DNA from 4 places in the Kribbella swartbergensis genome. Region 2 is predicted to be linked to each of the others. Evidence: predicted binding sites of a transcription regulator. Region 2 holds the regulator's gene; each other region holds the start of a gene.
The links. Region 2 encodes HrcA, which represses chaperone genes, less so after heat shock. Its sites were predicted from a motif close to TTGGCACTCGNNNNNNNCGAGTGCCAA; they were not measured.

Region 1 (5,187 bases), on a different contig from region 2:
GCAGGGCGGTAACTGCGACGACGAACTGGCAGGTCAACAACTCCGCCCGCGCTGGTGCCAAGATGGTGGCTGAGATCTCGAAGCTGATGCTACGGGCCTACAACGCTGAGGCGGACAACTGTGTGCGGACGGTTCGTCCTCACCGACTCGCGTCGAGTGTCGAGCGCCTCGGCAAAGCGCGAGAGTCGATCGCGCGGCTTGGGCAGAGCATGGACATCCGGATCAGTGCGGACTACCACGCGCTCCGCGTGACCGAAATCGAATTGACGGCGGACTACCTCGCGAAGGTCGAGGATGAGAAGGAGCGCGTCCGCGCGCAGCGCGAGCAACAGCGCGAGGAAGAGGCCGCCAGGCGGGAGTTCGAGCGGGAGAAAGCCCGGCTGTTGAAGGAACAGTCCCACTACGAGACGGCACTAGCTCGCGTTCGCGCCTCGGGCGATGCGGACGCGATCGCGCAACTCGAAGCCCAGATTGCGGAGATCGAGGCGTCGATCGCGGGCGTCGAGGCCCGGGAGGCGAACATTCGCACCGGATACGTCTACATCATCTCCAACGTCGGATCGTTCGGGCCGAAGATGATCAAGATCGGTATGACCAGACGGCTCGACCCCCTTGACCGGGTGCGCGAACTCGGTGACGCCTCGGTGCCTTTCAAGTTCGATGTCCACGCGATCATCTTCAGCGAGGACGCGCTGGGCCTGGAAGGCGCGCTGCATGCTGCATTCGCGACCAAGCGGGTCAACCGAGTGAATCTGCGGCGAGAGTACTTCTACGCGACTCCGGCCGAGGTTCGGGACGAGCTGGCGCGGATCGCCGGTCAGCATCTCGTGGAGTACCGCGACGTGCCGGAAGCGTTGGAATGGCGCGCAAGCGACCGGGAGCGTGAGGTAGTGGTAGGCACCGCAGACGCCGCGCTGTAGATTCCAGGCCCCGACCCCGCCGAAGGTGCGGCAGGGTGCGATGAGCCGGTTCACCCTGCCGCACGTCCGCGGTGGTATCTGCGCCGTGCAGCGCGGATCATGCCGCCGGGGGCTTGTTGTTGTTGGTGTCGTCGTAGATGCGGGAGGCGATGTCGGCCTCGGGGCTCGGGGGCTGGTTCACCGACTGCTGGACGTTCTGCCAGACCGCCTTGCCGTCGGCCTCCGGGATCACGATCCAGGCGACCAGATAGCCGATCAGGGCGGTGCCGCCGGTGAGCAGGGTCAGGCCGACGACGGCGAGGCGGACCAAGGTCACGTCGATGTTCAGGTACTCCGCGATGCCGCCGGAGACACCGGTGAGCATCCGCTGGTCGCGGGACCGGCGGAGGACCTTGCCGGACAGGTTGGAGAACGGTGCGTTGGAGTTCGTCATGGCTCAACTCTCCCGCCTGAGGGGCTCCGGCCACATCCGGATCGGTACCGACCCGACCCTGGTCCGACCCCGGAGACCCCGAGCCGGCGCCCTGACGACTTTCGGCCCGGAACGTGCCGGACGGGGCGGTGGGTGGGCGCAGCAAAAGTGCCAGATCGGGGCGGTGGGGTAGGGCAGAGAAAGTGTCCGTGGCCGCACCTACTGTCGGGGGATGGACGTCGACGTGCTGACGAAGGTCGTGCTCGGGCTGCCGGGAGTGGAGGAACACGAGGGCTGGGCGGGTCAGCCGGTCTTCAAGGTGCGGAACAAGAGCTTCGCGTACCTGTCAGAGGACGGGACCAGGCTGATGCTCAAGGCGCTGCGCGAGGAGCAGGAGGCGCTGGTCGCCGAGGACCCGGAGGTCTATTCGCCCGCCTGGGCCTCCAGCCGGTTCGCCTGGGTCGACGTCGACATCGCCGCCGCGGACGACGAGGAGCTTCGTGAGTTGGTCACCGAGGCGTGGCGGCTGAGCGCCCCGAAGTACTTGATCAAGCAGCTGAACGACTAGAGCGTCCTGCGGACGAGGACCCAGCGGGGGTTGGTCCGGCGTACCTCGGTGAAGCCGGCGCCGAGAAAGACGGAGAGCGGTCCGCGGTAGAGGTCGGCCGACGAGACGCCGGTGGCCTTCGGGACGTCGACCGCACAGCCTTCGACAGCGGAGGCGCCGTACGACCGGGCGAAGTCGACCGCGCCGAGCGCGAGCTCCCCGGCGAGGCCCTGACGACGGTGGCCCACCGGTACGACGAAGCAGGTGATCACCCAGGCGTTCGGGCGGTCGGTGCGCCAGTTGGGTGATGCCTCCACCCGCGGGTACGCCGTCCGCGGGGCGACCGCACACCAGCCGACCGGCTCGTCTCCGTCGTACGCGAGCACGCCGGGCGGGATCTCGCCGTGGCAGACCTGCCGGCGCAGGGCGCGGCGGTTGCTCTCCCGGTTCGCGGTGTCCCACTGCCGCCCGCGCAGCCGGAAGTACTGACAGAAGCAGCGAGCCGGATCCCCGCGCTCGCCCATCACCGCGGCCACGTCGGACCAGGTGTCCGGGCCGGCTGGTCGCACATCCACCATGGGGCTACCGTAGCGAGGGCCGGCTTGCACTCGTCCGGGTCGAGTGCTAAAACTTGGTTAGCACTCCAAGGGTGAGAGTGATAAGGCTCGTGCCCACGGAGTGTGACAGAAGACGGCCTCGATGAGGTGCCGGAAGCGCGACGGGACGTGAGCGTCGCGGCGCCGGCGCCGTCCGTCGCGGGCATCCCGGCCGGCTGAACCACAAAGACTCGACGCGGGAGGACTCGCGGAGAATGCCCAAGCTGATTTCGTTCGATGAAGAGGCGCGCCGCGGCCTCGAGCGAGGGATGAACACCCTCGCCGACGCGGTCAAGGTGACGCTCGGCCCCAAGGGCCGCAACGTCGTACTGGAGAAGAAGTGGGGCGCCCCCACGATCACCAACGACGGCGTCTCCATCGCCAAGGAGATCGAGCTCGAGGACCCGTACGAGAAGATCGGGGCCGAGCTCGTCAAGGAAGTTGCCAAGAAGACCGACGACGTCGCAGGTGACGGCACCACCACCGCCACCGTGCTGGCCCAGGCTCTCGTCCGCGAGGGTCTGCGCAATGTCGCGGCCGGCGCCAACCCGATGAGCCTGAAGCGGGGCATCGAGAAGGCGACCGAGGCGGTCAGCGAGCAGCTGCTGGCGCTGGCCAAGGACGTCGAGACCCGGGAGCAGATCGCTTCCACCGCCTCGATCTCCGCCGCCGACACCCAGGTCGGCCAGATCATCGCCGAGGCGATGGACAAGGTCGGCAAGGAAGGCGTCATCACCGTCGAGGAGAGCAACACCTTCGGCCTCGAGCTCGAGCTCACCGAGGGTATGCGCTTCGACAAGGGCTACATCTCGCCGTACTTCGTCACCGACGCGGAGCGGATGGAAGCGGTCCTCGACGACCCGTACATCCTGATCGTGAACAGCAAGATCTCCAGCATCAAGGACCTGGTCCCGGTGCTGGAGAAGGTGATGCAGACCGGCAAGCCGCTGGCCATCATCGCCGAGGACGTCGAGGGCGAGGCGCTGGCCACCCTGGTCGTCAACAAGATCAAGGGCACCTTCAAGGCCGTCGCCGTCAAGGCGCCGGGCTTCGGTGACCGCCGCAAGGCGATGCTGGTCGACATGGCCGTCCTGACCGGCGGCGAGGTCATCTCCGAGGAGGTCGGCCTCAAGCTCGACTCCGTCGACCTCGACCTGCTCGGCCAGGCCCGCAAGATCGTCGTCACCAAGGACGAGACGACCATCGTCGAGGGCTCGGGCGACGCGGACCAGATCGCCGGCCGGGTCAACCAGATCCGCGCCGAGATCGAGAAGTCGGACTCCGACTACGACCGCGAGAAGCTGCAGGAGCGGCTGGCCAAGCTGGCCGGCGGTGTCGCGGTGATCAAGGTCGGCGCGGCCACCGAGGTCGAGCTGAAGGAGCGCAAGCACCGCATCGAGGACGCCGTTCGCAACGCGAAGGCGGCCGTCGAGGAGGGCATCGTCGCCGGTGGTGGCGTGGCCCTGCTGCAGGCGTCCGTGGCGGCGTTCGAGAAGCTGGAGCTCGAGGGTGACGAGGCGACCGGTGCGCAGATCGTGCGCCAGGCCGTCGAGGCGCCGCTGAAGCAGATCGCGATCAACGCCGGCCTCGAGGGCGGCGTCGTGGTGGAGAAGGTCCGCAACCTCGAGCCGGGTCACGGCCTGAACGCCGCGACCGGTGAGTACGTCGACCTGATCGCCTCCGGCATCATCGACCCGGCGAAGGTGACCCGGTCGGCGCTGCAGAACGCGGCCTCGATCGCGGCCCTGTTCCTCACCACCGAGGCGGTCATCGCCGACAAGCCGGAGAAGGCTGCGGCCGCCGGCGGCGGTGCCCCCGACATGGGCGGCATGGACTTCTGATCCACTGAGGTCCACAGCACACAGCAGCAAGCAGCGGTCCCGGGCTCCCCGCCCGGGACCGCTTCGCGTCTCTGGGGCTAGCTGCGGAGGGTGGTGTTGAGGCGGTGGTAGAGGGTGCCCTGGCGGGTGTGGGTTGGGCTACGGGGCGGCCAGCGGCGTACGACGTCGCGGATGACGGGTGAGGCGTGGTCGATCGCCCAGCGGATCTCCTCGTCACCCAGGTGGGGATCGCCGGACGCCAGTTCGCGGGCCTGGGCGAGGTAGACGGCCGAGGCGAGGACGTGCTTCAGCTGGTCCGGGTTGTCGATGTCGTGAAGGTACGGCGCTCCGGCCGCACCGAGCGCGGACCGGGCTGCGGCCGAGGCCGCCGGATCGCCGACCTCACCGGCGGCCTTCTGCGCCGCCCAGGCGGCCGAGCGTTGCCACCTCGTCCGCTCGGCCCCGTTCGCGTAGGCCCGGGCGGCTTCGATCGCCTCGCGCGGACGGGTGTCGCCGGGAGCCACTGCCTCGAACAACGGCAGCGCGCGTTCGGCGCAGTCGACGGTGTACTGGGTGACCGCACGACGCTCTTCATCGGTCAGCTTCATGTGTGTCAATCGTATCTTTGAAGCTCCGTGTGGAGACTTCTGCAGCACACGCCACCCGGCCGCGCTGCAGAAGTCTCAAACCGGGATCGGAAGGCCGCCCGGACGAGGTGGCGCCGGTTCGGCCCAGGAGTGAATAACCGTTGGACGATGACCTCGCCGACGGCCTAGTGTCTGCCGCGGCGAGAAGGGCCCGAGCGGAAGGAGCGACCGATGAACACACTGACTTGTTTCCCGGCGCGTCCTGCCCGCTCGCACAGCTCGCACTGAGCGGAGCCGCGCGCCTC
Region 2 (5,187 bases):
CTGCTCGAGCCGCCCAGCCCGGCGCTCGGCCCGCTTGTCGAGCTTGGCCGCGACCTTCTCGTGTCCCTTGGCCCGCTGCTTGGCGGCCCGGGCCTTCAGCCACGCCACCGAGCCCTTCACGTCCGCCCCACCGTTGATCCTCGCCGCCAGCTTCACCCGGCGCTCGATCAGCTTCGGGAGTACCTCGGCACACAGCCGCTGCGACTCCTCCGGGCTCAACGTGATCGGCGCGTACGTCGGCGTGGGATCGGCCGCCGCGACCGTCGTACCTCCGACCAGACCGCTCACCACCATGACAACCGCCGTACCCAAGCCTGCGGACCTACGCATCTCCAACTCCCACGTCTCGGCAACTCGAACACAACCGACTCTCGCGGCCTACCGTTCGAGAGCCGTCGCCCCAGTGTTCGGGCTTTGTAAGACTCCGCGCTCAGGCCCAGCGGGTGGGGGCGAGCAGGGCTGCCGCGGCGGCCACGCCGGCGGTCGAGGTGCGGAGGACGGTGTCGCCGAGGCGGACGGGGTCGACGTCGAAGGTCTTGAGTTCGGCCGGGGAGATGCCGCCTTCGGGCCCGATGACGATGACGAGGTCGCCGTCGGTGGGGACCTCGAGGGAGGCCAGGGGGGTGGTCGCTTCTTCGTGCAGTACGACGGGCAGCGCGGCGCCGGCCACCAGGGTCGCGACCTCGGCGGTGGTGGCGATCGGGGCCACCTCGGCGAACCAGGTCCGGCGGGACTGCTTGCTCGCCTCGAAAGCCCACGCCCGCCATTTCGCGAGCGTCTTCGCGGACCGCTCCGGGTTGCTGCGGAACTGGCTCCGCTCCGCGTTCCACGGCACGATCACGTCCGCGCCGACCTCGGTCAGCATCTCCACCGCCAGCTCGGCCCGCTCCCCCTTCGGCAAAGCCTGTACGACGACCAACCGCGGACTCGGAGCCTGACCCGACCCGCGGTCGTCGACAGCAACGGTCACCCCCGACTTCGACGCGGCCGTCACCACCCCCTCGGCCCAGCCACCACGCCCATCCGTCAGCCGAACCCGCTCCCCCGGCCCGATCCGCCGAACCACCGCAGCATGCCGCCCCTCAGCCCCTTCGAGCCTCAGCTCGTCACCAAGGAGATCGTCCGAGAAGAAGACCGCGACACCCACTCAGACCGCCGCTTCACTGGTCACGTGCAAGGGCGGCCTTCAGTGGGCGCCGAAGGCGTCGCGGAGGCGGCCGAAGACGCTTTTGTGGGTGGCCTGGACCTGGCCTTCGGGGCGTTCCTCGCCGCGGAGCTGGGCCAGTTCCTTGAGCAGCTCGGCCTGGGAGTCGTCGAGCCGGGTCGGGGTCTCGACGATCACCTGGACGATCAGGTCACCACGGCCGGCGTGCCGCAGTCGCGGCACACCGCGGGCCGTCAGCGTCATCGCCGTACCGGACTGGGTGCCCGGCCGGATCTCCAGCGGGGTCGTCTCACCCTCCAGCGTCGGCAGGTCGATCGTCGTACCGAGCGCCGCGGCCGTCATCGGCAGCGTGACCGTGCAGTGCAGGTCGTCGCCGTTGCGGGTGAAGATCTCGTGCGGCTCGACCTCGATCTCGACGTACAGGTCGCCGGCCGGGCCGCCGCCGGGGCCGACCTCGCCCTGGCCGGACAGCTGCACCCGGGTGCCGGTGTCGACGCCGCCGGGGATCTTCACCGTGACGGTCCGGCGGGACCGGACCCGGCCGTCGCCGGCGCACTCGACGCACGGGTTCGGGATGATCGTGCCGTAGCCGCGGCAGTTCGGGCACGGCCGCATGGTCCGCACCTCGCCGAGGAACGACCGCTGGGTGTGGGTCACCTCGCCCCGGCCGTGGCAGATGTCGCAGGTGACCGGCTCGGAACCGGCCGCCGCGCCGGAGCCGGAGCAGGTCGGGCACAGTACGGCGGTGTCCACCTTCAGTTCGCGGGTCGTGCCGAACGCGGCCTCGGCCAGCTCGATCCGCAGCGGGATCAGCGCGTCCTGGCCGCGCCGGACCCGCGGCCGCGGCCCGCGGGTGGCCCCGCCGGTCTGGCCGAAGAAGGCGTCCATGATGTCGGTGAAGGTGAAGGCCTGCCCGAAACCGGCGCCACCCGGGCCCGCGCCGGCGCCGGTTGCGAACGGGTCACCGCCGAGATCGTGCAGTTGCCGCTTCTGCGGGTCGCTGAGCACCTGGAAGGCGCGGCCGATCTCCTGGAACTTGTGGTGCGCGTCCTCGGAGTCGTTCACGTCCGGGTGGTACTGGCGGGCCAGCTTGCGGTAGGCCTTCTTGATCTCGTCCGGTGAAGCGTCGCGGCTGACGCCCAGGACGGCGTAGTAATCGGTGCTCATACTCCAAGCCAGGGTCGGTGGTCAGTTGTCGGCCAGGATCTGGCTGACGTAGCGCGCGACGGCGCGTACGGCGCCCATCGTGCTCGGATAGTCCATGTGGGTCGGGCCGACGATGCCGAGCGTGGCCAGCGCCTCCGACTTGGACCCGTATCCGGTCGCGACCACCGAGGTGGTGGCCAGTTCCTCGTACGGGTTCTCGTGCCCGATGCGGACCGTGAGGGTCTGCGGGTTGGTCGCCTCACCGAGCAGCTTGAGCAGGATGACGTGCTCCTCGAGCGCCTCGAGCACCGGTTTCACGTTGCGCTCGAAGTCGTCGCCGTACCGGGTCAGGTTGGCCGCTCCGCCGACCGCGATCCGCTGCTCGCCGACCTCGTCGGTGAACGCCTCGATCAGCGTGGTCACGATCGCCGCGACCAGCTGCCGGTCGGCCGGCGCGAACGACTCGGTGACCGCGGCCAGCGAGGCGGCCGCCTCGGTCAGCCGCTGCCCGGCCAGCGCGGTGTTGATCCGCGACCGGACGTCGGCGATCAACTGCTCGTCGACGTCGTCGTGCTGTTCGACGATCCGCTGCTCGACCCGGCCGGTGCTGGTGATCAGCACCAGCAGCAGCCGGCGCGGCGTCATCGTGACCACCTCGACGTGCCGCACGCTCGACCGGTTGAGCGACGGGTACTGCACGATCGCGACCTGGCGGGTGATCTGGGCGAGGAGCCGGACGGTCCGGCGGACCACGTCGTCGAGGTCGACCGCGCCGGCCAGGAACGAGGTGATCGCCTTCTTCTCGGCCGGCGACAGCGTCTTGACGGTGCTCAGCTTGTCCACGAACAGCCGGTAACCGGCGTCGGTCGGAATCCGGCCGGCGCTGGTGTGCGGCTGGGTGATGTACCCCTCCTCCTCCAGCGCGGCCATGTCGTTGCGCACCGTGGCGGGTGACACCCCGAGGTTGTGCCGGTCGACCAGCGTCTTCGATCCGACCGGCTCGTGGGTCGCCACATAGTCCTCGACGATGGCGCGGAGAACATCCAGCTTGCGTTCGTCCAGCACGCGCACCACCCTCTCTCCGTCGACCCTTGGCACTCAGCTGATCCGAGTGCCAGTCTACCGAGCCGTAGCAGTCCCCGGTGCAGGAATCCGGCGTGGGACCCGCCTCGAGCCACGGATCGAGGTTATGCGACCTCGGGAGACGCTCCCAACGGTACGGCGGCGGGCCGCTCGACCGTACTCGCGACGTCCACCGGCTGACCCTGCGCGGCGGCCTCCAGCACCGACTCGAGGACGTCGAGCACGTGGTAGGCCAGCGCTCCGTCGGCCCGGTGCGGCTCGCCGTTGCGGATCGCCCGGGCCATGTCCGCGACCCCGACGCCCCGGCCGGCTCCGGCGTACCCGCCGGCCACCGGGACTTCGGCCCAGTCACGGTTGGTGGCGGTGGCGATCTCGACCTTGCCGTCGAAACCGTTCGGGTCGGGCACGGACAGGCTGCCTTCCGTCCCGTGGACCTCGATCCGCGGTAGCCGGGCGGCCCATACGTCGAACGACATCAGCAGCGTGGTCAGCGCGCCGGACGCGTGCTCCAGTACGCCGGTGACGTGCGTCGGCACCACGACCGGGAAGGTCTCACCGGCTCGCGGACCGGTGTGGATCTTCCGCTCCTGCTGCGACTGGCCGGCGTGTGCGGTGACCCGCCGTACCGGACCGAGCAGGGTGACCAGGCTGGTCACGTAGTACGGGCCCATGTCGAGCACCGGACCGCCGCCGGGCTGGTAGTAGAACTCCGGCGCCGGGTGCCACAGCTCGTGGCCGGGCGTGACGAAGGACGCGGTCGCGGCGGTGGGTACGCCGATGTCGCCGCGGTCGATGGCGGCGCGGGCGGTCTGGGTCCCGGTGCCGAGCACGGTGTCGGGCGCGCAACCGACGCGCAGGTTGTTGGCGGCGGCGTACTTGAGCAGCGGCTCGGCCTCGGCCCGGTCGACGGCCAGCGGCTTCTCGCCGTAGACGTGCTTGCCCGCCTCGAGTGCGGCCTGGTGGACCGCCGCGTGCGCGGCCGGGATGGTCAGGTTGAGCACGATGTCGACGTCGTCCGCGGCGTACAGGGCGTCGGGCGACAGCGCGCGGATCGCCGGGTTCTTGTCGGCGATCGCCTGGGCGCGGGTGAGGTCGAGGTCGGCCACCGCGACCACGTCGACGCCCGGGAGCTTGGCCAGGTGGTCGAGGTACGTGCCGGAGATGACGCCGGTCCCGACGATGCCGACGCGTGTCACTTGCTCGCCCACAGCAGCCCCCGCTCGATGATCGTGCGAACCTCCGGTACTTCGAGGTCGTCCAGCTTGTGCCCGACGGTGCAGACGAAGACCTTGCCCGCACCCCAGGTCCGGGTCCAGACGGCCGGCATCACGGCGCCTTCGATCCACGGGTAGTCCGGGTGCGCGCTGAACGTGGTGGTGGCCAGCACGGTGTTGGTCGGGTCGTAGTGCACGTAGTACTGCTCGGTGTGCACGTCGAAGTGCGTGATGCCCTCGACGATCGGGTGGTCGGCGACGACGTCGACCCGGTAGTCGGTGAACCCGTGCGGGTGCGAGATGAACTGGCCGCCGGTGATGAAGCTGTAGTCGGCGTTGTTCCGGAACGAGTCGCAGATGCCGCCGTGCCAGCCGGCGAACCCGGTCCCCTTGCGGATCGCCGCGTCAAGACCCTTGAAGTGCTCGGGCTCGATCTCGCTCATCGTGACGCACTGCAGCACCAGGTCGATGCCGTCCAGGTCGAGGTAGCTCTCGGTCGTCCCGGACGCGGTCACCTCGAACCCGTTCTCACGCAGATACGGGATGAACATGTCCGTCGCCTCGACCGGGGAATGTCCT
Region 3 (5,187 bases), on a different contig from region 2:
CGTCGGGTTCTTGCCCTGCTTGGCGGCCAGCTCACCGGTCTCACGCTGGTCCTCGCCGACGTCCGAGATGAGCGGGCCGTGCCGGGTCTCGCGGACGGTGATCTTCACCGGCTCGTCCTGGCCGGCCACCTTGAACGTCTCCTCGCGGGTCGCCATCGCGCGCCACCTGTTGTTGTAGAGCACGTTGTTGCCGTCGATGCGCTCGAGGTAGAGGTCGGTGACGTCCGGGTCGAGGTTGGTGAAACCCCAGGAGATCGCGTTGTTGTGGCCGATCACCACACCGGGCAACCCGGAGAAGCTGAAGCCCGAGACGTCGTACGGGCAGGACCGGCTGACGGTGTTGCAGTGCAGGCCGACCTGGGTCCAGATCCCCGGCATGGTCGCGCCGAGATGTGGGTCGTTGGCCAGCAGCGGCTTGCCGGTGGCGGTGTGGTCGCCGGAGACGACCCAGGAGTTCGAACCGAGGCCGTCACCGCGGCCGAGGAGTTGCGGGAGACCCTTGGCCACCTTGTCGACGGTGTCGAGCGACTTGAGCAGGTCCTGGGTCAGCATCCCGCGGCGCGCCTCGGAGGCGATCGGCGCGGTGGAGAACTTGCCGTCCCGGACCGAGCCGGTGGCCATGATCGGCTCGTTCCGGCCGTACGGGTACGGCGGGTAGAGGCTCTCGATGTTGCGGGCCGAGTACGACGCGAGCAGCCTCGTCCGGGTGATCTCCTCGTCCATGTTGCCGCCGAGGTCCCACGCCATCGCCTTCAGCCAGGCCAGCGAGTCGGCCGCGGTCCACTTCTCCGGGACGTAGTTCCGCAGGCCGCCCGGCTGCAGCGACAGGACGGCGTACTCGAGGCTGAGAGCGGAGCCGCTGTGCGTGTCCAGGTACGCGTTCACGCCGCGGGCGTAGTCGTCCAGATACTGCCGGGTGGACGGGCTGAGCAGGCCGAGTTCCTTCTCCGCCACCCTGCGCCAGCCGAGCGTGCGGACGAACTTGTCTGTCTCGAGTGCGTCGGGACCGAACAGCTCCGCCAGCCGGCCGGACGTGACGTGCCGGCGGAAGTCCATCTCGAAGAAGCGGTCCTGCGCGTGGACGTACCCCTGCGCGGCGAACAGGTCGCTCGGGCGGTCCGCGTAGATCTGCGGGATGCCGTTCGCGTCCCGGATCACCTCGACGTCGGCTTCCAGACCGGTCAGCTCGATCGTTCCGTCGTACGTCGGGAAGGAATGGCGGACGACGAAGACGACGGTACCGGCGATCACCAACAGGACGGTGGCGAGGGCGATTCCGCTGATGATGACGACTCGAAGCAGGCGACGCACGGACCAACCGTAGAGAATCCCGCCGCCCGCCCCAAATGGGGTCCCGGACAACTTTGCGTAGCTCTGCGTCCGGTGGACAACCACGCTCGGTTGAGGTATCCCACGCCCGAGTTGGAATAGTTCGGGTTGCTGGAGCATTATTAGCAGTCGAGTAGTAGGAGTGCCAACGGCCTGAGAGGAACGAACCGTGCCGACGTACCAGTACCAGTGCACCGACTGCGGCGAGGCGCTCGAGGTGCGGCAGAGCTTCACGGACGACGCGCTGACCGTGTGCCCCGCCTGCCAGGGCACCCTGCGCAAGGTCTTCAACGCCGTCGGCGTCGTGTTCAAGGGCTCCGGCTTCTACCGCACCGACAGCCGCAACTCCGGCAAGGGCTCCGTCTCCACCAAGTCCGACTCGACCCCGTCGTCGACGACCTCGGACTCCAGCTCTTCGACCTCCACCGCGCCCTCGACGACCACCACATCGTCCCCCTCCACCACCAACACCAGCGCCGCCTAACCCCGAGCCCTCCCCCGGCCTGCCACCCACCCGGCAGGCCGGCTCTGCTCTCCCCGCCCCCACCTGCCCCTCAGTCCGCCCCCCGGGCCTGCCATCCCACCCGGCAAGCTGGCTCTGCTCGTCCCCGCCCGCACCTGCCCCCTCACCACCGCCCCACCTAACACGTCGGGTCAACGCCTCACAGACCTCCCACACCCAGCCCCACCGCACGGGCCGCACGGACGTCTCACCCGCGCCCCGGCGCCCGTCGTACCCGACAAGTCGGCCTGCGCCACCCCCTTCGCGGCCGCCGACCACCGGCACCACAGACAAGGCCTCCGGCCGCCGCAGCCGCCTCAAGCCATGTGGATAACTAACCGCTGGCCCAGCGAAAGACTCGTACTTTCTCTGGCATGAGAAACCCTTTCCGACCCCGCGACCTGTTGCGCGCCGTGAGGTGGCACCGCCGACTCCTAGCCGGCGTGGCCGCCGCGGCAGCCGTGTACTTCGCCCTCCAATCCCTCTCCCCGCCACCCCCACCAACCGTCGCCGTCCTGGCCGCCGCCCGCGACCTCCCCGGCGGAAAAGTCCCCGCCACCTCCGACCTCCGCACCCTCGACCTCCCCCCGAACGCCGTACCCGACGGCGCCCTCAAACCAGGTACCGACCTCACCACCCGCGTCCTCAGCACACCGGTCAGATCCGGCGAACCACTCACCGACGCCCGCTTCCTGGCCCCGGTCTCGGTCCCGGCCGGCTCCGTCGCCTACCCGTTCCGCATCGACGACGCCGACATCTCCGCCCTCCTCCGTGTCGGCGACCACATCAACCTCTACGCCGCCACCAGCACCCCAGCCGACTCCGCCAACCTCCTCGCCCAAGCCGTCCGCGTGGTCGCCCTCCCCTCCCCACGTACGACGACCTCCGGCGCGCTCATCGTGGTCGCCACCACCCCCGCAGTCGCCACCCGCCTGGCCCAAGCCGCCACCAACTCCAAAATCACCATTGCCCTCACCCCAGACACCAGCTAACGGCCCGCCCGAGCCAGGCGCCGAAGCGACGACCGCCCTCGTTCCGTCGACACCTCACCGGGTGGCGTCGTCCGATACCGATCACTTATCGGACACAACCGGGCACGATGCGTGTCGGCCCCGGCGCGGACGCTCGCGCTGACCAAGCGGTGGCTCTACGTTGTCGGGGAAATATCACCCGTCCATGGAGGCACCACACATGCTCAAGGGCTTCAAGGAATTCGTCATGCGCGGCAACGTGGTCGACCTGGCGGTCGCCGTCGTCATCGGCGCGGCGTTCGGTCAGATCGTCACCGCCTTGGTGGAGAACCTGATCAACCCTCTGATCGCGGCCGCCTTCGGCGAGCCGGACATCAGCAACGTCCTGACGTTCACCCTCAACAGCGCGAAGTTCTCGATCGGCGCGATCCTGCAGGCGGCGATGAACTTCCTGTTCGTCGCGGCGGCCATCTACTTCTTCATCGTGTTGCCGCTGAACAAGCTCGCCGCCCGCCGCGCCCGCGGCCAGGAACCCGAGCCCGACCCCCTCACCACCGACCAGCAACTCCTCACCGAAATCCGCGACGCCCTCCGCGAACGCCGCTGACCCACACCCGCCATCCCATGCCGACGACGCTGTCCGGCGTACTCACGCCATCTGAGTCAGATCCGGCGTGCGGCATCTGGTGAGGGCTGGCTGGGGTAGCGCATCCAGCGGTAGGGGATGGGTTGGCCGGCGTTCCATTCGTTCATTTCTTGGTGGGAGACGTCCGTGAAGCCGACAGCCAGATAGGTCTTGATCCCGACGGCGTTGTCCGGCCGGACCCGGAGGAAGATGTCCGGGTGGCCAGCCGCGACCGCCGGCTCGAGTAGTGCGCGCACCAACGCAACGCCGATTCCCCGGCCGCGTTGTGACGGATCGACGATGATCCGGGCGAGTTCGACCTCGTCCTCCTCGTCGTCGAGCCACACCTCGCCGTACCCGACCGGGTCCTCGCCGTCGTAGTACAGATAGGCCTGGATGTCAGGATCGGCCTTCCGCCAGCTCCCGATCAGCTCCTCGGGAAACGGGAACTCCTCGCGCCCGCACAGCAACGCCACTTCCTGTGCCGTCGTGGCCCAGCCGGCAACCAAACGCCCGTACTCCTCTGTGAACCCCCGAAGCTCCACGGCAGCTCCCAAGGCCTCACTCGTGGTGCGGCGGAACCTCGCGGAGGATGCGTTCGTCGTCGTCGGCGGCGGGGTCGCTGTCGCCCCAGGTCCGCGGGTCGTCATCGCGGGTCTGTTCCGGGAAGAGCGGCTCGTCGTCTTCGTACGGGCTCGTCATGGCTCAAGGTTACCCAGTCGCCGCGGCTGCCCGGTGTCGAGTTCGCCGTGCACAACACCCGGCGGCAACTGCTGCCCGGTAGCCGCCTGAAGTAGCGGCGCGATGCCCGGTTCGCCTTGCCAGCGGCCGTTTCCGAGCACGCACCACGCGGTGAGCACGGACAGCGTCGGCGCGGCCAGACCGGCGAGCCGCAGCGGCTCCGCGTTCTGGAATCCGAAGGTGACCATCCAGTTCGCCGGATCGGGATAGAACTCCTGCACCGCGCTGTAGTAGAAGCTCAGCCAGCCGCGCTGCGGCAACATGCACAGGATCCGGTAGTTCGTCACCACGGTCGGCACTTCCTGCCGGTCGCGCCACATCAGCTGCATGTCCCGCTTGGCCGCGGCCTTCCGGCTCGCGTTGATCGCCGCGTTCGCCGCCATCATTCCGAGGACCATGCCCGGTTTGCCGATGAACAGCCCACTGCTGTGGGTGTACCGGCCGCTGCCGCCGTACAGGCGAGCGTAGTGCGCCGGGGTGTTGACGTACGCGACCTCACCCGGCTCGAGGACGAGCCCGTAGATGGTGAGGGGCTGTGGGGTGTTGCCGGCCAGCAGCCAGCGGGCCCAGTCGATGCCGAGTTGCCACTCGTCGCGTTCGCGCTGCGCCGTCGCTGCGTCGTTCTTCTTCCGGCCCACGGGAGGTCATCGTAATCCGGACCTGCCAGAGCGCGCGTGTTACAGGTGTGCCTCGGTTGCCGCACGTTCTTCCTGCATGACTGGAACGACGCGCCGCCGTGATGCTTCTGGCACGCGGGACGAGACGCCGGTCGACCATCATGGGTGACCTCGCCAACCCGGAAGGACCGAGTCGTGAGTGCATTACGGACACGGGGCCTGATCGGTGCGACGCTCGTCGTGGCTGTACTCGGAGTTGCCGCCGCCTGCGGTGATGAGAGCGCCACGTCCCCGCCCGCCGCCCAGCCCACGGATACCCCGACCAGCAGCACCACCCCTTCGCCGCCCACCCCCAGCGGCACACCGAGCATGGACTGCCCCGACACCATCGCGTCGGTGCGT
Region 4 (5,187 bases), on a different contig from region 2:
GGCGATCCGTGGATCCAGCAGCCGCCCGCCGACCGCGGCGGCGACCGCAGTCACCAGTCCGGCCCGCACCACGGCACCATCCGGCTCGTAGATGTACTGCCCGACTGGGCCGGTTTCGGCTTCGGGTGTCTCGGTGACAGTTGCTCCGCTGGGCAGCAGCGTTGCCCGCCGCTTCGTGCCGGTGAACAGCCGCCCGGACCACAGTGCGGCCTCCTTCACCTCGCCTGCGTCGCTGATCCACTCGGCCTCCACGCCGTCGGGCACGGCGTCGTGCGGAATCCCCGGTGCGACCTTCACGCAGGCTGTGCGGCGGAGCAGCTCGGTCACGAAGGACCACGGTGGCGAGTAGGCGTTGTGGTCGAACACCCGTCGCCCGTCCGCTCGACGCGCCGGGTCCGCGAACACCACGTCGTACGGCGTGAGGTCGAACGACTCGGCGTCGCCGACCACGACCTCACCGGGCAGGCTGAGTGCGGCCAGGTTGGCGCGTGCTGCGTCGGCCGTGGCCGGATCGCGTTCGATGCCGGTGACCCGGAGGCCGGCGCGTGCGGCGCTGATGAGGTCGCCGCCGATGCCGCAACCCAGGTCGACCACGCTGCTGCCGGGGAGCGCTGCCGCGATGCGTTGAGCCCGGTGAGTGCCGACAGTGGTTCGCGTGGCCTGTTCGAGGCCGTCAGGGGTGAAGTACATCCGGGCCGCGTCCGGACCGAACTTGGCAGCGGCTCGGTGGCGCAGTGAGGCCTGTGTGACCGCAGCGGTCACAAGCGCGGCGTCGTACTCGCGGCGCAGCTTCTCGACCAGTTGGAGCTCTCGGCCGGGCTGGTAGCTCCCGCAAGCGTCGGCGAGGAGTTCAGCGCCGGGGCCGTCCAGCAAGCCGGTGACTATCACCACGCCACTTTAGAGCGGACTCGAGCAGCCCTTGCTCCAACTGCGGGTGGCCATCGAGTAGAGACGCCAGTTCATGGCCGAGCGGGTCTTCGGGCCGTAGATGCCGTCCGCGACGAGCTTGTGCTTGCGCTGGACCATCTTGACCACCGCACGGGTGTTGCTGCCGTAGACGCCGTCGACAGCGAGCTTGGTGCCGTAGCAGAAGTTCAGGTTGCGCTGGAGGACCCGGATGGCGGTGTCCGGGTCGCCGAACACGGTGGAGCCGCGGTGCGGGTCGTCGCCGTGCATGAGATTGCAGTAGGTGCTGTCGCTGCCGTACACGGACGGCATCGGGATGCCCCACGTGCGGTTGACCGGCACCAGTCGCGCCGACCGGCATTGCGGCAGCGCCGCTGCGGCGGCCGTCTGGGCGTCGGCGGAGGCGCGGGTGGCGTCGGCCGACCGGTCTGCCGGAGCCTGCTGCGGCGGCGGACCGGCTGCGGGGGCGTCGGCGCTCGGCGTCCCCGGCTGGTCCTTCGAAGCGCCTGCCGCGACCGCTCCGACCGCGAGCGCGCCGACCGCGGCGAGGACCGCGACAGTGCGGCCTGACAGTGTGGGCAGAGAGGGAAAGCTGAAGGCCATGGTCTCTCCTCGGGCACCCGGTCCCGGGGCGGCCGGGACGCCGTACAGACAGAACGGTCCCATGCCGACACCGGGTTGGCCCAGCACTCGGCCACAATCCGCACTCGTTCGGTCACGTACTGGCGTCGAGGCTCACCGGACCCGGGATTGCGTCCGTCGGAGACGTGACCTTGGCACTCGAGTTGACCGAGTGCTAATCGCGGCCTAGATTCGGTGTTGGCACTCTCGGGTTGAGGGTGCCAGCGGTCCGGCCCTTGACCCCCGCGACGGCAGGGGAGCGCGACCACCTGAACCACAGACAAGCGAATCGACCGTGGAGGTCAGCAAGTGTCGGTCACGATCAAGCCGCTCGAGGACCGAGTCCTCGTCGCGCCGCTCGAAGCCGAGCAGACCACGAAGTCGGGCCTGGTGATCCCGGACACCGCCAAGGAGAAGCCCCAGGAGGGTGAGATCCTCGCCGTCGGTCCGGGCCGGATCGACGACAACGGCAACCGCGTCCCGCTGGACGTCGCCGTCGGTGACAAGGTCATCTACTCCAAGTACGGCGGCACCGAGGTCAAGTACGACGGCCAGGACTACCTGATCCTGGGCGCCCGCGACATTCTCGCGGTCGTCAGCAAGTGACGACCCCTCGCTGTTCCTGACTGACACCGCCCCGGTGCCGACGACTGGCGCCGGGGCGGAGTCGGTCCGGCATCCAGCCGTGGTCCGGGAAGACGCCCGGGCCGGCCGGAGCGGGCGGGGTTCACCCCACCCGGCACCGGCCGGTGTGTGCGTCGGCCCGGGCGGCAGGCAGGGTGCGCCGGGAGCAGTGCAGTGGATCCGAACCGGCTGACCGCAAGGCAACAGAATTCAGAGAGGGACTGGTTTTTCCATGCCGAAGATCCTCGAGTTCGACGAGAACGCGCGGCGCGCGCTGGAGCGCGGCGTCGACAAGCTCGCGAACACGGTGAAGGTGACGCTGGGGCCGAAGGGCCGCTACGTCGTCCTGGACAAGAAGTGGGGCGCCCCGACCATCACCAACGACGGTGTCACCGTCGCGCGTGAGGTCGAGTTGGACGACCCGTTCGAGAACCTTGGTGCGCAGCTGACCAAGGAGGTCGCCACCAAGACCAACGACATCGCCGGTGACGGCACCACCACCGCGACGGTGCTGGCGCAGGCGCTGGTGCACGAGGGCCTGCGGGCGGTCGCCGCCGGGGTCAACCCGATGGGCCTGAAGCGGGGCATCGAGGCGGCCGTCGAGGCCGTCTCGGCGAAGCTCGTCGAGACCGCCCGTCCGGTCGACGACAAGGGCGACATGGCCCACGTCGCCACCATCTCCGCCCGCGACGCCGAGATCGGCGAGCTGATCGCGGACGCGTTCGACAAGGTCGGCAAGGACGGTGTGATCACCGTCGAGGAGTCGAACACCTTCGGGACCGAGCTCGAGTTCACCGAGGGTATGCAGTTCGACAAGGGCTACATCTCGCCGTACTTCATCACCGACGCCGAGGCCGGCGAGGCGGTGCTGGAGGACCCGTACATCCTGATCCACCAGGGCAAGATCTCCGCGATCGCGGACCTGCTGCCGCTGCTGGAGAAGGTCGTGCAGTCCGGCAAGACGCTGCTGATCATCGCCGAGGACGTCGAGGCCGAGGCGCTGTCCACCCTGGTGGTGAACAAGATCCGCGGCAACTTCACCTCCGTCGCCGTCAAGGCGCCGGGCTTCGGTGACCGCCGCAAGGCGATGCTGGAGGACCTGGCCGCGCTGACCGGCGCGCAGGTCGTCGCGCCCGAGGTCGGCCTGAAGCTGGACCAGGTCGGGCTCGAGGTGCTCGGCACCGCCCGCCGGATCGTCGTCACCAAGGACAACACCACGGTGGTCGAGGGCGCCGGCAAGGCCGACGACATCGAGGCCCGGGTCAACCAGATCAAGGCCGAGATCGAGCGCACCGACTCCGACTGGGACCGCGAGAAGCTGCAGGAGCGGCTGGCCAAGCTGGCCGGCGGCGTCTGCGTGATCAAGGTCGGCGCGGCCACCGAGGTCGAGCTGAAGGAGAAGAAGCACCGGATCGAGGACGCTGTGTCCGCGACCCGGGCCGCGATCGAGGAGGGCATCGTCGCCGGCGGCGGCTCCGCCCTCGTGCACGCGGCCGCCGTGCTGGAGAACGGCCTGGACCTTGAGGGCGACGAGCTCGCCGGTGTCCGGATCGTCCGCAAGGCCATCGTCGAGCCGCTGCGCTGGATCGCCGAGAACGGCGGTTACGAGGGCTACGTCGTGACGTCGAAGGTCGCGGAGCTGGAGGTCGGCAGCGGATTCAACGCCGCCACCGGCGAGTACGGCGACCTGCTGGCGCAGGGCGTGCTGGACCCGGTCAAGGTGACCCGGTCCGCGCTCGCCAACGCCGGCTCGATCGCCGCGCTGCTGCTGACCACCGAGACCCTGGTGGTCGACAAGCCCGAGGACGAGGAGCCCGCGGCCGCCGGCCACGGCCACGGTCACGGCCACTGAGCCTCGGCTTCCGAGCAACACCACACCGCCCGGCTGGTCCACGGACCAGCCGGGCGGTTCTTTTGTGGGGCACGGGGCGTGGTTGGGTTGGGGGGTGATGGTGATTCGGGAGCGCGTTGAGGACGATCTCGGGATTTGCGTCGGGTTGTTGCGGGACGTGCATGAGCTGGCCGGTTATCCGGTCAACTGGCCGGCGGATCCCCGGCGCTGGTTGACGCCCGAGGAGGGGCTCGGTTGCTGGGTCGCGGTGGCCGACGGCCGAGTGGTCGGGCATGCCGCGCTGACTGCTGACGGAGAGGACGCCGCCCAGGTCGAGCGGTTGTTCGTAGATCCGAAGGCGACCCGGGCCGGGGTCGGGCGGCGGCTGCTCGAGCACTGTGTCACGACGGCTGCCGGGCTGGGGCGGGAGCTCTCCCTGGACGTCGTCGACAAGCCAGAGTCGGCCGCGATCGCCTTGTACCGAAGGGCCGGCTGGCGGGAGACCGGCCGCACCCCGATCGACTGGGGCGGCGACCAGGCCTCCGCCGTACTGCGCTTCGAACCACCCCGCTGATCAGCTCTCCGCGGCCGCCGGGGGTGCCGACCAGCCCGTACGGGCGGGTAGTGACGGATCGTGATGAAAATTCCCTCCGGTGATCACGAATTGCCACTAGGCAAGACAAGGTGAGCGCCGTACCATCTTTCAGGCTGACCGGTCCGACACGAGGGGGCGAGGGGTGACCGAGGTCCAAGTACCGCACACCCACGACCGGGTCGAGCTCAGGGATCTCGCCGCGCTTGCGGGCGAAGGCGACCGGACAGCTCTCAACGACCTGCTCACCAGGGTGCGCGCCGTCGCCCATCGTTATGTCCGATCGCGGCTGTACACGTACCCGGGCGGCGCCGACATGGTCGACGACGTCGCCCAGGAAGTCTGCGTCGCGGTGTTCGGCGCACTGAGCCGGTACCGCGACGAGGGCAGACCGTTCGAGGCCTTCGTCTACGGCATCGCGGCCCGCAAGGTCGCCGATGCCCAGCGTGCGTTCGCGGTGGCCGACGTCTCGACGCCGGACCTGCCGGACGGCGCGGACGAGTCGCCGACGCCGGAGGAACACGCGGTCCGGCACTCGGAGGTCCAGCACATCATGGGCCTGCTGGAGAAGCTGCCGGAGAAGTTGCGGGAGATCCTGCGGCTCCGGGTGGTA

Region 1: groL (chaperonin GroEL) is a predicted target of HrcA. The motif match lies at 2,481-2,507, and genes of this name have one in related genera.
Region 3: ACYVOK_RS29005 (FmdB family zinc ribbon protein) is a predicted target of HrcA. The motif match lies at 1,452-1,478, and genes of this name have one in related genera.
Region 4: groES (co-chaperone GroES) is a predicted target of HrcA. The motif match lies at 1,680-1,706, and genes of this name have one in related genera.

The regions. Positions count from the first base shown of each region.
Region 1 covers NZ_BAAGPM010000005.1:92,130-97,316, reverse strand. Annotated here, with positions in the region: gene ACYVOK_RS01000 (DUF4041 domain-containing protein) at 1-920, shown strand, start outside; gene ACYVOK_RS00995 (PspC domain-containing protein) at 1,018-1,353, opposite strand; gene ACYVOK_RS00990 (MmcQ/YjbR family DNA-binding protein) at 1,565-1,900, shown strand; gene ACYVOK_RS00985 (GNAT family N-acetyltransferase) at 1,897-2,457, opposite strand; gene groL (chaperonin GroEL) at 2,691-4,316, shown strand; gene ACYVOK_RS00975 (putative immunity protein) at 4,394-4,903, opposite strand.
Region 2 covers NZ_BAAGPM010000022.1:616,003-621,189, forward strand. Annotated here, with positions in the region: gene ACYVOK_RS21455 (hypothetical protein) at 1-330, opposite strand, end outside; gene ACYVOK_RS21460 (16S rRNA (uracil(1498)-N(3))-methyltransferase) at 431-1,147, opposite strand; gene dnaJ (molecular chaperone DnaJ) at 1,187-2,332, opposite strand; gene hrcA (heat-inducible transcriptional repressor HrcA) at 2,354-3,376, opposite strand; gene ACYVOK_RS21475 (Gfo/Idh/MocA family protein) at 3,499-4,602, opposite strand; gene ACYVOK_RS21480 (ThuA domain-containing protein) at 4,587-5,187, opposite strand, start outside.
Region 3 covers NZ_BAAGPM010000027.1:588,037-593,223, forward strand. Annotated here, with positions in the region: gene ACYVOK_RS29000 (penicillin acylase family protein) at 1-1,311, opposite strand, end outside; gene ACYVOK_RS29005 (FmdB family zinc ribbon protein) at 1,499-1,813, shown strand; gene ACYVOK_RS29010 (CpaB family protein) at 2,206-2,823, shown strand; gene mscL (large conductance mechanosensitive channel protein MscL) at 3,008-3,409, shown strand; gene ACYVOK_RS29020 (GNAT family N-acetyltransferase) at 3,466-3,972, opposite strand; gene ACYVOK_RS29025 (hypothetical protein) at 3,989-4,129, opposite strand; gene ACYVOK_RS29030 (hypothetical protein) at 4,126-4,806, opposite strand; gene ACYVOK_RS29035 (hypothetical protein) at 4,981-5,187, shown strand, end outside.
Region 4 covers NZ_BAAGPM010000005.1:137,378-142,564, reverse strand. Annotated here, with positions in the region: gene ACYVOK_RS01195 (class I SAM-dependent methyltransferase) at 1-888, opposite strand, end outside; gene ACYVOK_RS01190 (peptidoglycan-binding domain-containing protein) at 898-1,509, opposite strand; gene groES (co-chaperone GroES) at 1,837-2,133, shown strand; gene groL (chaperonin GroEL) at 2,384-4,003, shown strand; gene ACYVOK_RS01175 (GNAT family N-acetyltransferase) at 4,101-4,556, shown strand; gene shbA (RNA polymerase sigma factor ShbA) at 4,720-5,187, shown strand, end outside.